One region of the Paenibacillus sp. HWE-109 genome, then DNA from elsewhere that is predicted to be linked to it. Evidence: predicted binding sites of a transcription regulator. Region 1 holds the regulator's gene; the other holds the start of a gene.
The links. Region 1 encodes LexA, which represses DNA repair genes until DNA is damaged. Its sites were predicted from a motif close to CGAACATATGTTCG; they were not measured.

Region 2: LOZ80_RS14080 (YhjD family protein) is a predicted target of LexA. The motif match lies at 2,501-2,514, and genes of this name have one in related genera.

What each region holds. Positions count from the first base shown of each region.
Region 1 is NZ_CP091881.1:2,193,557-2,198,713, forward strand. It holds gene LOZ80_RS08720 (aminopeptidase) at 1-839, shown strand, start outside; gene lexA (transcriptional repressor LexA) at 919-1,536, opposite strand; gene LOZ80_RS08730 (LysM peptidoglycan-binding domain-containing protein) at 1,685-2,104, shown strand; gene LOZ80_RS08735 (DUF896 domain-containing protein) at 2,240-2,422, shown strand; gene LOZ80_RS08740 (HAD family hydrolase) at 2,467-3,258, shown strand; gene LOZ80_RS08745 (1,2-dihydroxy-3-keto-5-methylthiopentene dioxygenase) at 3,335-3,877, opposite strand; gene metH (methionine synthase) at 4,095-5,157, shown strand, end outside.
Region 2 is NZ_CP091881.1:3,367,097-3,372,253, reverse strand. It holds gene LOZ80_RS14085 (FN3 associated domain-containing protein) at 1-2,371, shown strand, start outside; gene LOZ80_RS14080 (YhjD family protein) at 2,564-2,935, shown strand; partial or broken gene LOZ80_RS14075 (Y-family DNA polymerase) at 2,932-3,408, shown strand; gene LOZ80_RS14070 (DNA polymerase IV) at 3,625-4,872, shown strand; gene LOZ80_RS14065 (YhjD family protein) at 4,869-5,157, shown strand, end outside.

The DNA.
Region 1 (5,157 bases):
ATGTCCGAACGAGTACGTTTAGTTGGTGCCTTATTAAAGCGCCGACAGTTGCCTGGGCATCCAAGGTGTACGCGGATCTGCCAGAAGATCAGCGGGTAGAGGCGATGTGGGATGCTATTTTTCAAATGAACCGGGTGTATGAAGAGGATCCCGTAGCTGCTTGGCGCGTTCACATTGAACAGTTGAAACGTGTTCGGAAACTGCTGAATGAGAAACAATACAAAACCCTGCGTTATCGCGCGGCGGGCACCGATTTGGAGGTGGATTTGCCTGCGCATCATATTTGGTTAGGCGGCGATAAAGCGAACGCTAGTGGCATCCGTTTTGTGGCTAATATGCCAACGGAAGAAGTCTTTACGATGCCGGATAGAACGGGTGTTCGCGGTACCGTATCAAGTACAAAACCCTTGAATGTCAATGGGGCTTTGGTGGATCGCTTTTCGTTCCGCTTTGAAGAGGGGAAGGTCGTTGATTATCAAGCGGAAGTAGGTTATGAACATTTGGCCCGGTTGCTCGAAATGGACGAAGGCGCCCGCTATTTGGGTGAAGTTGCCCTTGTGCCTTACGGTTCACCAATTTCTAACATGAATCGAATTTTTTATAATACAGGTATTGATGAGAATGCTTCCTGTCATCTTGCTCTGGGGAGTTGTTACCCAATTAATATCCAAGGTGGCGCTTCTTTGTCGACAGATGAATTAAAAGCACGAGGCGGCAATACGAGCTTGATTCATGTTGATTTCATGATTGGGACATCGGATCTGGAGATTGATGGTTATTTGGAAGATGGCACGGTTGAGGCTATTTTTCGTGGCGGGAACTGGGCACTTGTATTTTAGTTGGTTGAATAGGCTGTGAAACGAAGAAACCGAGGGAGACAATCTCCGCTCGGTTTCTTTGTTATTCTAAGATGGTTGACTACATATCCCGGAACAAGCCGATGACACGTCCTAAAATCGTCACATGCTTGAGGAGAATCGGCTGTAAGGCGGAATTCTCAGGTTGTAGGCGAATATGATCGCGCTCTTTGTAGAAACGCTTCACTGTGGCTTCATCGTCTTCTGTCATGGCAACTACGATGTCCCCGTTGTTCGCCGTTTGTTGCTGTTTCACAATGACATAATCGCCATTATGAATGCCAGCTTCAATCATACTGTCTCCCATTACGCTAAGCATAAATACGTTATTATCTTTGACCATGCTCACGGGAAGCGGGAAGTAGTCTTCGATATTCTCGGTTGCTGTAATAGGAACACCGGCGGTTACTTTACCAACTAAGGGAACACGCGCGACTGAAATGGCAAAGTGAGTTTCTGCGCCATCGAGGCCCAGAATTTCGATAGCACGAGGTTTGGTAGGATCTCGACGAATTAAACCTTTCTTCTCAAGACGCTCCAAATGGCCATGTACGGTAGAACTGGATGCTAGTCCAACAGCTTCGCCGATTTCTCTGACGGAAGGTGGATACCCCTTATCTTTCACTTCGTTCTTAATGAAATCCAATATAGCTTGTTGACGCTGCGAAATCTTGCTCAATAGTTATCACTCCAATACTGGGAATCATTACCCAAAGTATAACATAGAACCCGAGTTCGTACAAACATAAGTTCGAGAAAATGGGTTGACTCAAACATTTGTTCGTGTTATTCTAATACAAGAACAAATGTTTGGGAGATGATTACTCATGTATATGGCTTATACCAACACAACCAACTCACGTACACTTCATAGATCCGCTAACACATCCAAAGGGATGACTTTCACTTCTGGCTATACTAAAGCTATTGTTCGCTTTGTTCTGTTAGCAATTATTCTTGGAACCGTGTTCTCATTTGGTGCAATTGTGCAGGCCTATGCGGGGGATCCGGCAGCAACGACAACGAGTACATCACTAGCCAAGCAAGCTGTCATCAGAGAAGTCTCCTCAATAGTAGTACCAGAGAAAATAGTTATTCAACGTGGAGACACGATTTGGCAGATTGCTTCCTTACATAAAAAGAATAGGGAGAACATTCGTTCTTATATCGATAAAATCAAAGCAATCAATCATTTGACCACCAGTTCATTGCAAGAAGGGCAGGTACTGATCCTGCCTGGTTCTTAAAGCGATTGATTTCATACTCACTAATTAGCTGAGACGAGGACATGTTCCTACGTCTCTTTTCGTTGTTTCCTTGACATTACTGAATTGGGATGGCAAAGTAATATTCATATTGAATTTTTGCTAGGGAGGATCTTTATGAGCGACGAAATGGATAAAAACATCGAACGTATCAACGAGCTTGCACGCAAAGCCAAAACAGTGGGCTTAACAGATGCAGAAATCGATGAGCGAAATGAATTAAGAAGGAAGTACATTGAGGCTTTTCGAGGCAATCTTAAAGTTCAACTTGATTCGATCAAGTTTACGGACGAAGAGTAATTGCTTGTTCATATAGAAACAACATTCAAAAGGGGATATGAATGATGGCGTTGAAAGCTGTACTTTTTGATTTGGATGACACTTTGTTATGGGATGATCGCAGTGTGCAAGAAGCTTTTGATGCGACTTGTGCGGAAGCTGCCAAACATGTGGCTGTGAATCCCGTAGAATTAGAAGCTTCTGTTCGTAAAGAAGCACGCGCTTTATATGAAACATTTGATACGTTTCCATTCACCAAGATGATTGGTATTAATCCTTTTGAGGGGTTATGGGCTAATTTTACGCAAGGTGAGAATGAGAACTTTCGTAAATTGGAGGAACTGGCGCCTGGATACCGGACGGAATCTTGGACAAGGGGTCTTCGTGCACTTGGAATCGAAGATCGTGAGCTGGGTTATAAATTGGGGGAATTGTTTCCTGCGGAACGACGCAGCCGCCCTTTGGTCTATGAAGAGACATTTCAAGTTCTAGATGCATTGAAAGGGAATTATCAATTGCTGCTTTTAACAAACGGCTCTCCGGACTTGCAAAAGGAGAAATTAGCTGGCGTGCCGACTATTGCCGCTTACTTCGATCACATTGTGATATCAGGCGAGTTTGGCGAAGGCAAACCTGCGAAGTCCATTTTTAATCATGCCTTGGGATTGCTCGGCATTCAGGCAGAAGAAGGAATTATGATCGGGGACAAGCTGACTACGGATATTCTAGGCTCAGGCAGCGTTGGAATGCGTAACATTTGGATTAACCATCATGGCCTTCAAAGCGGTGACGAGATAGTTCCGGTACATGAAGTTACACGACTTCAAGATATTTTACCGATTATTGCCAACGCTTGAGAGATAAACAAACATAAGCCCAACGGTTCATTGGACGCTAGGTCCTTTGCCGTTGGGCTTTGTTCATTAATATGAATTACGCTTTGATAAATTCAGGGTCATCGATGTTGTAAGCAACCCAGCCATCTTTCTCGATGAAGAGGCGCACCGCTACGATTTCGCGGTTGTCCATTAAGGTAAAGAAGTGGTTCGTATTCTCAGGAACGGAAATGACGTCACCTGGCTCAAGTTCAACGTCGAAATAACCAACTTCGCTTTCGGATTTAATAATGAAAATGCCTTTGCCGGACACGATGCCCCGAATTTCATCTTCGGTATGTGTATGGACTTGTTCGAATTTCTTCAGGAGCTCCTCGATGTTTGGGGTTGCATCGGATAGTGCGATAACATCCCAAATTTCGTAGCCGCGTCTAGCGGCCAGGTCGCGAATTTCTTCTTCATACGTGCTGATAATCTGATCTTTCTCTTCATCATTCAGGATGAATTTCTCGCGAAGCGCTTCAGGAAGCTTGTTTGGATCCCAGTGTTCGTAGACAACTTGTTGACTATCCAAGAAGGCTTTAACTTCTGCTTCGCCTTCAATTCGTTCATTGGTATTGCGAATTCTTATTTGTGCCATGCTGCATCCCTCTTTCTAAGTAAATATACTATGTATTATAGTGGAAATGAGGAAGGCTGTCGATGGATGAAGAAAAATTTTTCCGATAAATCCTATAGGAAATAAAGATAATTCATAATCTTTTCATAGAAGCCGTATTCTGTTACACTAAATCTTAACATAAATTGTCGTTTTTATTTCGTATACGCTTTAGGATAAGTTGAAAGGGAGTCATGTAATGTCGAAACCGCCGATTCAAGAGCAGCTAAAGAAAAAGATTATGATCCTCGATGGTGCCATGGGTACGATGATTCAGCAAGAGAACTTAACAGCTGAGGATTTCGGAAGCGATGATCTAGATGGATGTAATGAAATTCTTTGTGTTACACGTCCAGATGTTATCCGCAAAATTCATGAAGCTTACTTCGCCGCTGGCGCTGATATGATAGAAACGAACACGTTCGGAACCACAAGTGTCGTACTTGCCGAGTATGATTTGCAGGACCGTCACCGTGAATTAAATCTTGCTGCAGCCAAACTGGCGATTGAAGCAGCTAATAAATACTCAACACCGGAGTGGCCGCGTTATGTTGTTGGCGCTATGGGGCCAACCACCAAAACCTTATCGGTTACTGGCGGTGTAACTTTCGAAGAACTCGAAGACAGCTATTATGAGCAAGCATTAGCACTGGTTGAGGCTGGTGTGGATGCTATTCTATTGGAAACTTCGCAAGATACGCTGAACGTGAAAGCAGGAAGTATTGGCATTCGCAGAGCCTATGAGAAAACAGGTATTGAGCTGCCGATTATGATATCAGGTACGATTGAACCGATGGGAACTACGTTGGCAGGGCAAAATATCGAATCTTTCTATATTTCGCTCGAGCATTTAAAACCGATTTCCATGGGACTTAACTGTGCAACAGGTCCTGAGTTCATGAGGGATCATATTCGTACGTTGTCGGATATAGCGGATACGGCTATCAGTTGTTACCCGAACGCAGGCTTGCCCGATGAGAATGGTCACTATCATGAGTCACCTGAGTCTCTAGCCAAGAAAATGGCTGGCTTTGCCGAACAAGGCTGGTTGAACATCGCAGGTGGTTGTTGCGGTACTACGCCAGATCATATTCGAGCTTTGGCAGAAACGCTTGGTCAATACAAGCCAAGATTGCAGAACGGGACGCATTTACCAGCTGTGTCGGGTATTGAAACTTTATTCATTGAGCCTGAGAACCGGCCAATCATGGTTGGCGAACGGACGAATATTTCGGGCTCGCGGAAATTCAAACGCTTGATTA
Region 2 (5,157 bases), 1.2 Mb from region 1:
CGCATGGAGCCGAATCGCCGTTATGCCGTCTCTGGGAAGCGTACAGGAAATTGTCGGTCAGGACCAATTGACTGTAAAGGAATTGTATGCGGCGGCACCGTCATCCCTAGCTCCGCGAGATTTCGAGATCTCTTTCCAGGCTCCAGATGGCGCTGAATGGTCGGGAGCCGTTCGCGTCACTGACAGTGTATACGGCAACCTGGAATTGAAGCATTCGCTGCAAGCAGACAGGATAAGAAATGTTGCCGCCATTGTCGGACCGACGATGCTGTTGGGGGAAGCTGGGATCCCTGCGCTTGATTCGCAGCATAAAGTAATTCGTTCTACGACAGATCTGCAGGGGGATTATATCAACGAGGCGCTATTCCCCGGCTTGGAATGGCTCGATGCGATGGAGAAGAACAATCGATCCTCGGACACGAATGCGGTCGTAGACACCGTTGATGCCTATCGCTATGTCCCTCATCCACGCAAAATTACCGTGCCCTTAATGGCTATAAGGAAAGGGGATCTGCTCTTTGGGCTGATGTGGGATGCTCGTCAGAAATGGGACGGGGTACATGACCAGCCTTCGGCATTTTTTGGTCTGCCGAATCGTCTAGAGCGCGGGAATGAGACCGTATCTACGAAGCTCAGTTTGTTTATCCCCTCGATCCTGAATGGGATGAATGAAAATACTACCTTCGCAACCGGGATACCGGCATTTTACGATACAACCTTGGCCAATGCCAATAATGAGAATCCGATTCGGGAGCCTTTTAACTTGGCGGCTGACCAGGTATGGACGCTCAAGTCCCAACTGTTTGTCAAGCGAAGCACAGAGATTGCAAGCGCTGTTCATACTTGGACGGACGAGTACGGGCTTCCGGAGCCGCTTGCTTATGCGCATGGAACGATGCAGCAGGAAAGTGAAGCGATCTTGACCAGCTTTGAGAATTTGTGGAGCGCTGCAGACAATAAATGGATGAACCGAATCGGTCCCGCAGCTACGCCAACAATTACCTCAGCATTTGTTATGCCTTATGCTGTCTTGGGTAAATATGGCGAATATGACGAGGTTGCGAAACAGCGAATATCGTCTGCTATGACGGGGGTAGGAAGCACTTATTCCACATATGGTTATATTCTGCCCTATTACTTGGAAGGAATCGCAGCAAGGACGATGGAATCCTTGCAATCTGTGAACGTAGACACTTTGGTTGCTGCAGCAAAGCTGGTGAATCCATCCAGCGTAACAGAGGGTGTGTATTGGGACTATCAGACATTTATCGCCCGCAAAGGATTCCAAACAAGTCCCTACATGGGGCAGTTAACCGATGTGACTGCAGGCTCGAATGCTGAATTTCTCTTTAAAATGCTGAGGCAAGCCCGATTGACGGGCAACGCTGTCGCAACGACCTACGGTCTCGCAGGCCTGAACTATATGAATGAGAGCTTTAGGATGCCAAGAGGCTCACAATCATGGGAGCTTAGAAACATGATTCCCGAACTGGAGACGGCAGCTGTGGCCGTAAGAGCTAACGTCGAAGCGTACTCTTTGACAGGTTCAACCACCTATTTGGATGCCGCCAAATTATGGGCTAACCGCGGATTCCCTTTTATCTACCTATGGGATGACGGAAGCTATGGGGTAGATAAAGCGGATGGGCAAGGCAGTTCCTTTGGCAGCCATACGTTCATGCGTTACGGAGCTATTGCAGCTTTTGGGCAGTCCATCTACCGAGCAGATGGCAAACCCTTGCCGGGAACCTGGTTCGGCCGTTCAGTCCAATGGTCCGGTCATGACTACGGCATTGCTCTCATGGAACTGTACGAAGCGATGGACGGAGCTGGCTTGTGGACAAATTACCTAAACGGCGGCGGGATTGATTATCGTAAGATCAGTGAGGGATTATCCGTCAGCGGTTCACGGCAAACAACCGCAGCAGATAACCGCTATCCGACGCACCTTTACGATGCAGCAAGCTTGCTTAAGTGGGAAACATCGGACTACCTGTATCCGAATTATCAGGGAGCCGAGCTGCTCGGTTTGTTGTTGGGAGAGCGAACGAACCCGATCACGCAGAAAATCACAGTAGGCGCGAAGGAACTTCGCATTAGTGCGCCAGTTGTTTTTGACGTATTGAATATACAGACGAATCAGTTCAGTTTGAGACTTAACTTCTTGAGGCCGGGCGAATACACGATCTTTCTGCAAGGGATCGCAGCGATTGGTCAGGCTCAGCTTGTTGGCACGGATCAAGGTTTAGGAGCGGAGCTCACATCGTATGCTGTCCGTTCAAGCAGCGGCTTTGCCGAGGTGCATCTTAAGGTCACGGCGGAAGGAGCATCGCAAGCAGAGATAGCATTAACTTCGGTTGTTTTGAAGTAATGTAAGGTTATGAAAAAACCAGCAAACCATTGAGGTTTCTGGTTTTTTTTGGCTGCAATGTCAATTTTCCTTCCTAATTTAAGCCTTAAAATGACAGTATTTTATTTCCATTTAAAATCACTTGCATAACGAATACATGTTCGGTATATAATAAGTAACACGAATACATGTTCGCGTATGGTGGTGGAGATAATGAAGGTCAGTTCAAGAATTGAGACAGAAGAGGATGTTCAAATTATCAAGGAGTATACGCTGTTACCCATTTTACTCGATATGCTGGCAAGGGATATGGAGGAACTCAAGATTTACAAGGACAAAATCGTGTATAATCATGTGCTCTTTTATCTGAGAGAGGTCGAGAATGCCATTTACCCGCAATTGCAGCAGCTCAAAAGCAGCATGAAGCAAAGAGATATTAAAGTTATTCAGACTGAAATGAATGCCTTGGGGATTCACGTTGAATACAAGGTCCGCGGTTACATTCACCATTTCACGATGCTTCGCAGTTTAGTCAAGGCAGAGCTTATGACCACGCTTATGAATATGCGAGGGGGATTACGGTGAGCAAAGGAAAGGAACGCACTATATTTCTGGCGGATTGCGAAAGTTTCTATGCGAGCGTTGAGAAAGCGGATCATCCGGGCTTCAAGGACAAACCCGTTGCGGTTGCAGGCGATCCAGCCTTGCGTTCCGGCATCATTCTGGCTGCCTGTCCCGTTGCCAAACAGTACGGTGTTTCGACCGCAGAGCGACTGGGTGAGGCGCTTAAGAAGTGCCCGGAACTGGTCGTGATGCGCCCGCGCATGCAGCATTATATTGATATTTCTCTTATGATTACCAAGATCTACGAAGAATTTACCGATCTGGTTGAAGTTTTTAGTATTGATGAACAGTTTCTTGACGTCACGGCCAGCTTGCCGCTCTTCGGAGATCCCTTAACTATTGCGGAAGCCATCCAGCGCAAAGTGCTTCGGCAAACGGGCGTGAGGGTGCGAATTGGGATTAGCTCCAATAAAATTCTGGCGAAGATGGCCACAAGACTATCAAAAATTCATGTACATAATAGAATAATTTAATAAAACCCTTATATATCAAGGGAATTTTTAGTAATGACTCATGTACATAATTGCGAAACGCAATTTTGATTTATAAACAAGAAAAATAATCGAAAATAAATTTTGTTAAGGTTAATAAATGCAGAGAATGGCATACAATAAAAGCGAACATATGTTTTCTATTTGGGTGGTGTGACTATGAAATCAGAACGAGCTATTATGCTCGTGGACTGTCAGAGCTTTTATGCCAGTGTGGAGAAAGCGGCGCACCCAGAGCTTTGTAATAAACCCATAGCGGTTGGTGACCCTGCCCGTAAGAGCGGTATTGTACTAGCTGCTTGTCCCATTGCGAAATCTTATGGTGTATCAACTGCGATGCGAAATTTTGAAGCTCTTGCTGCTTGCCCAGATCTTACTATAGTCCGACCAAGAATGAAGACGTACATTGATGTCTCTACACTCATTACGGAAATTTATGAAACCTTCACCGACTTGGTTGAGCCGTGGAGCATTGACGAGCAATTTGTTGATGTAACAGGTTCAACGTCGCTTTTCGGATCACCAGTAGAAATTGCACGCCAGATGCAAACAAAAGTTATGCTTTCTACGGGAGTTTGGATTCGTGCTGGCATTTCTTCAAACAAAGTGATCGCGAAAATGGCCACTGACCACTTCGCGAAGAAGAGCGAAAGTGGCGTGTTTGAATTGCCAGTAGATCAGATCGAGTCCATACTATGGCCGTTACCTGTCTCACAAATGTACATGGTAGGGTCTCGGATGACTGCTCACTTTGTAAAAATGGGATTGAATACTATCGGTGATATAGCACGGTTAGAGCTTGCAGAATTCAAAAGGCGCATGCGAATTAGGATGGGACGACAAAGCGATATTAAAGCCGAATATTATTGGCAAACAGCGCGCGGGATTGATCCCAGCCCAGTCGTTGCAAGAGCTTTTGCGAAGCCGCAATCTATTACTCGAGGCAGAACTGTACAGTCAACGAAATACCAGACAATGGAGGATATCGAGCCGCTAATGATTGAATTAGTGATTGAAGTATGCCGAACAAGCAGACGAAACAAGAGCATGGGGCGTGTAGTGACAGTTAGCGCCGGAACGATGACGAGAGGATTTTCGAGGCAGATGACCATACCTTCGCCGACTTGTCTAGAGCACCATGTTGTTACAGCAGCGCGTGAATTGTTCAAGAAAAATTGGAACGGAGATCCCATCACGCATTTAGCTGTAGATCTGTCTCAATTGACAGATGACAGCACGCATCAGCTCGATCTATTTGAGGATATCGAAAGAAATCTTAGGCTCGCCAAAGCTCAAGATAGTATTAAAGACAGATTTGGCGGTGCAGCAATTATTAGAGCTTCTTCACTGCTAGAAACTGCACAAGCCAAAGAAAGAGCGATTATGATAGGGGGACATTATGCTTGAGCAAACTACTTGACGGAAACGGTAGATGGAGCACGAGGTTCATGTCACCAGAACATAGTGCGGCACTTCAGCAGAGACACGAACAGCAAACTCAAACTACAATGCCTACGAAAGAGGAATTGGAGGCGATCCGGGATTTCGTTTTACTCCCGATGTTACTTTCAATTGTTGAAAAGAATAAACAGGAAATTGAAAGAACTTCCTACTCGATGAGAACGGTCTTTGTTAAAGCAGCAAATATCATTCAAAATCTCATGACAAACGACCTTCAAGCGGTACGGAAGC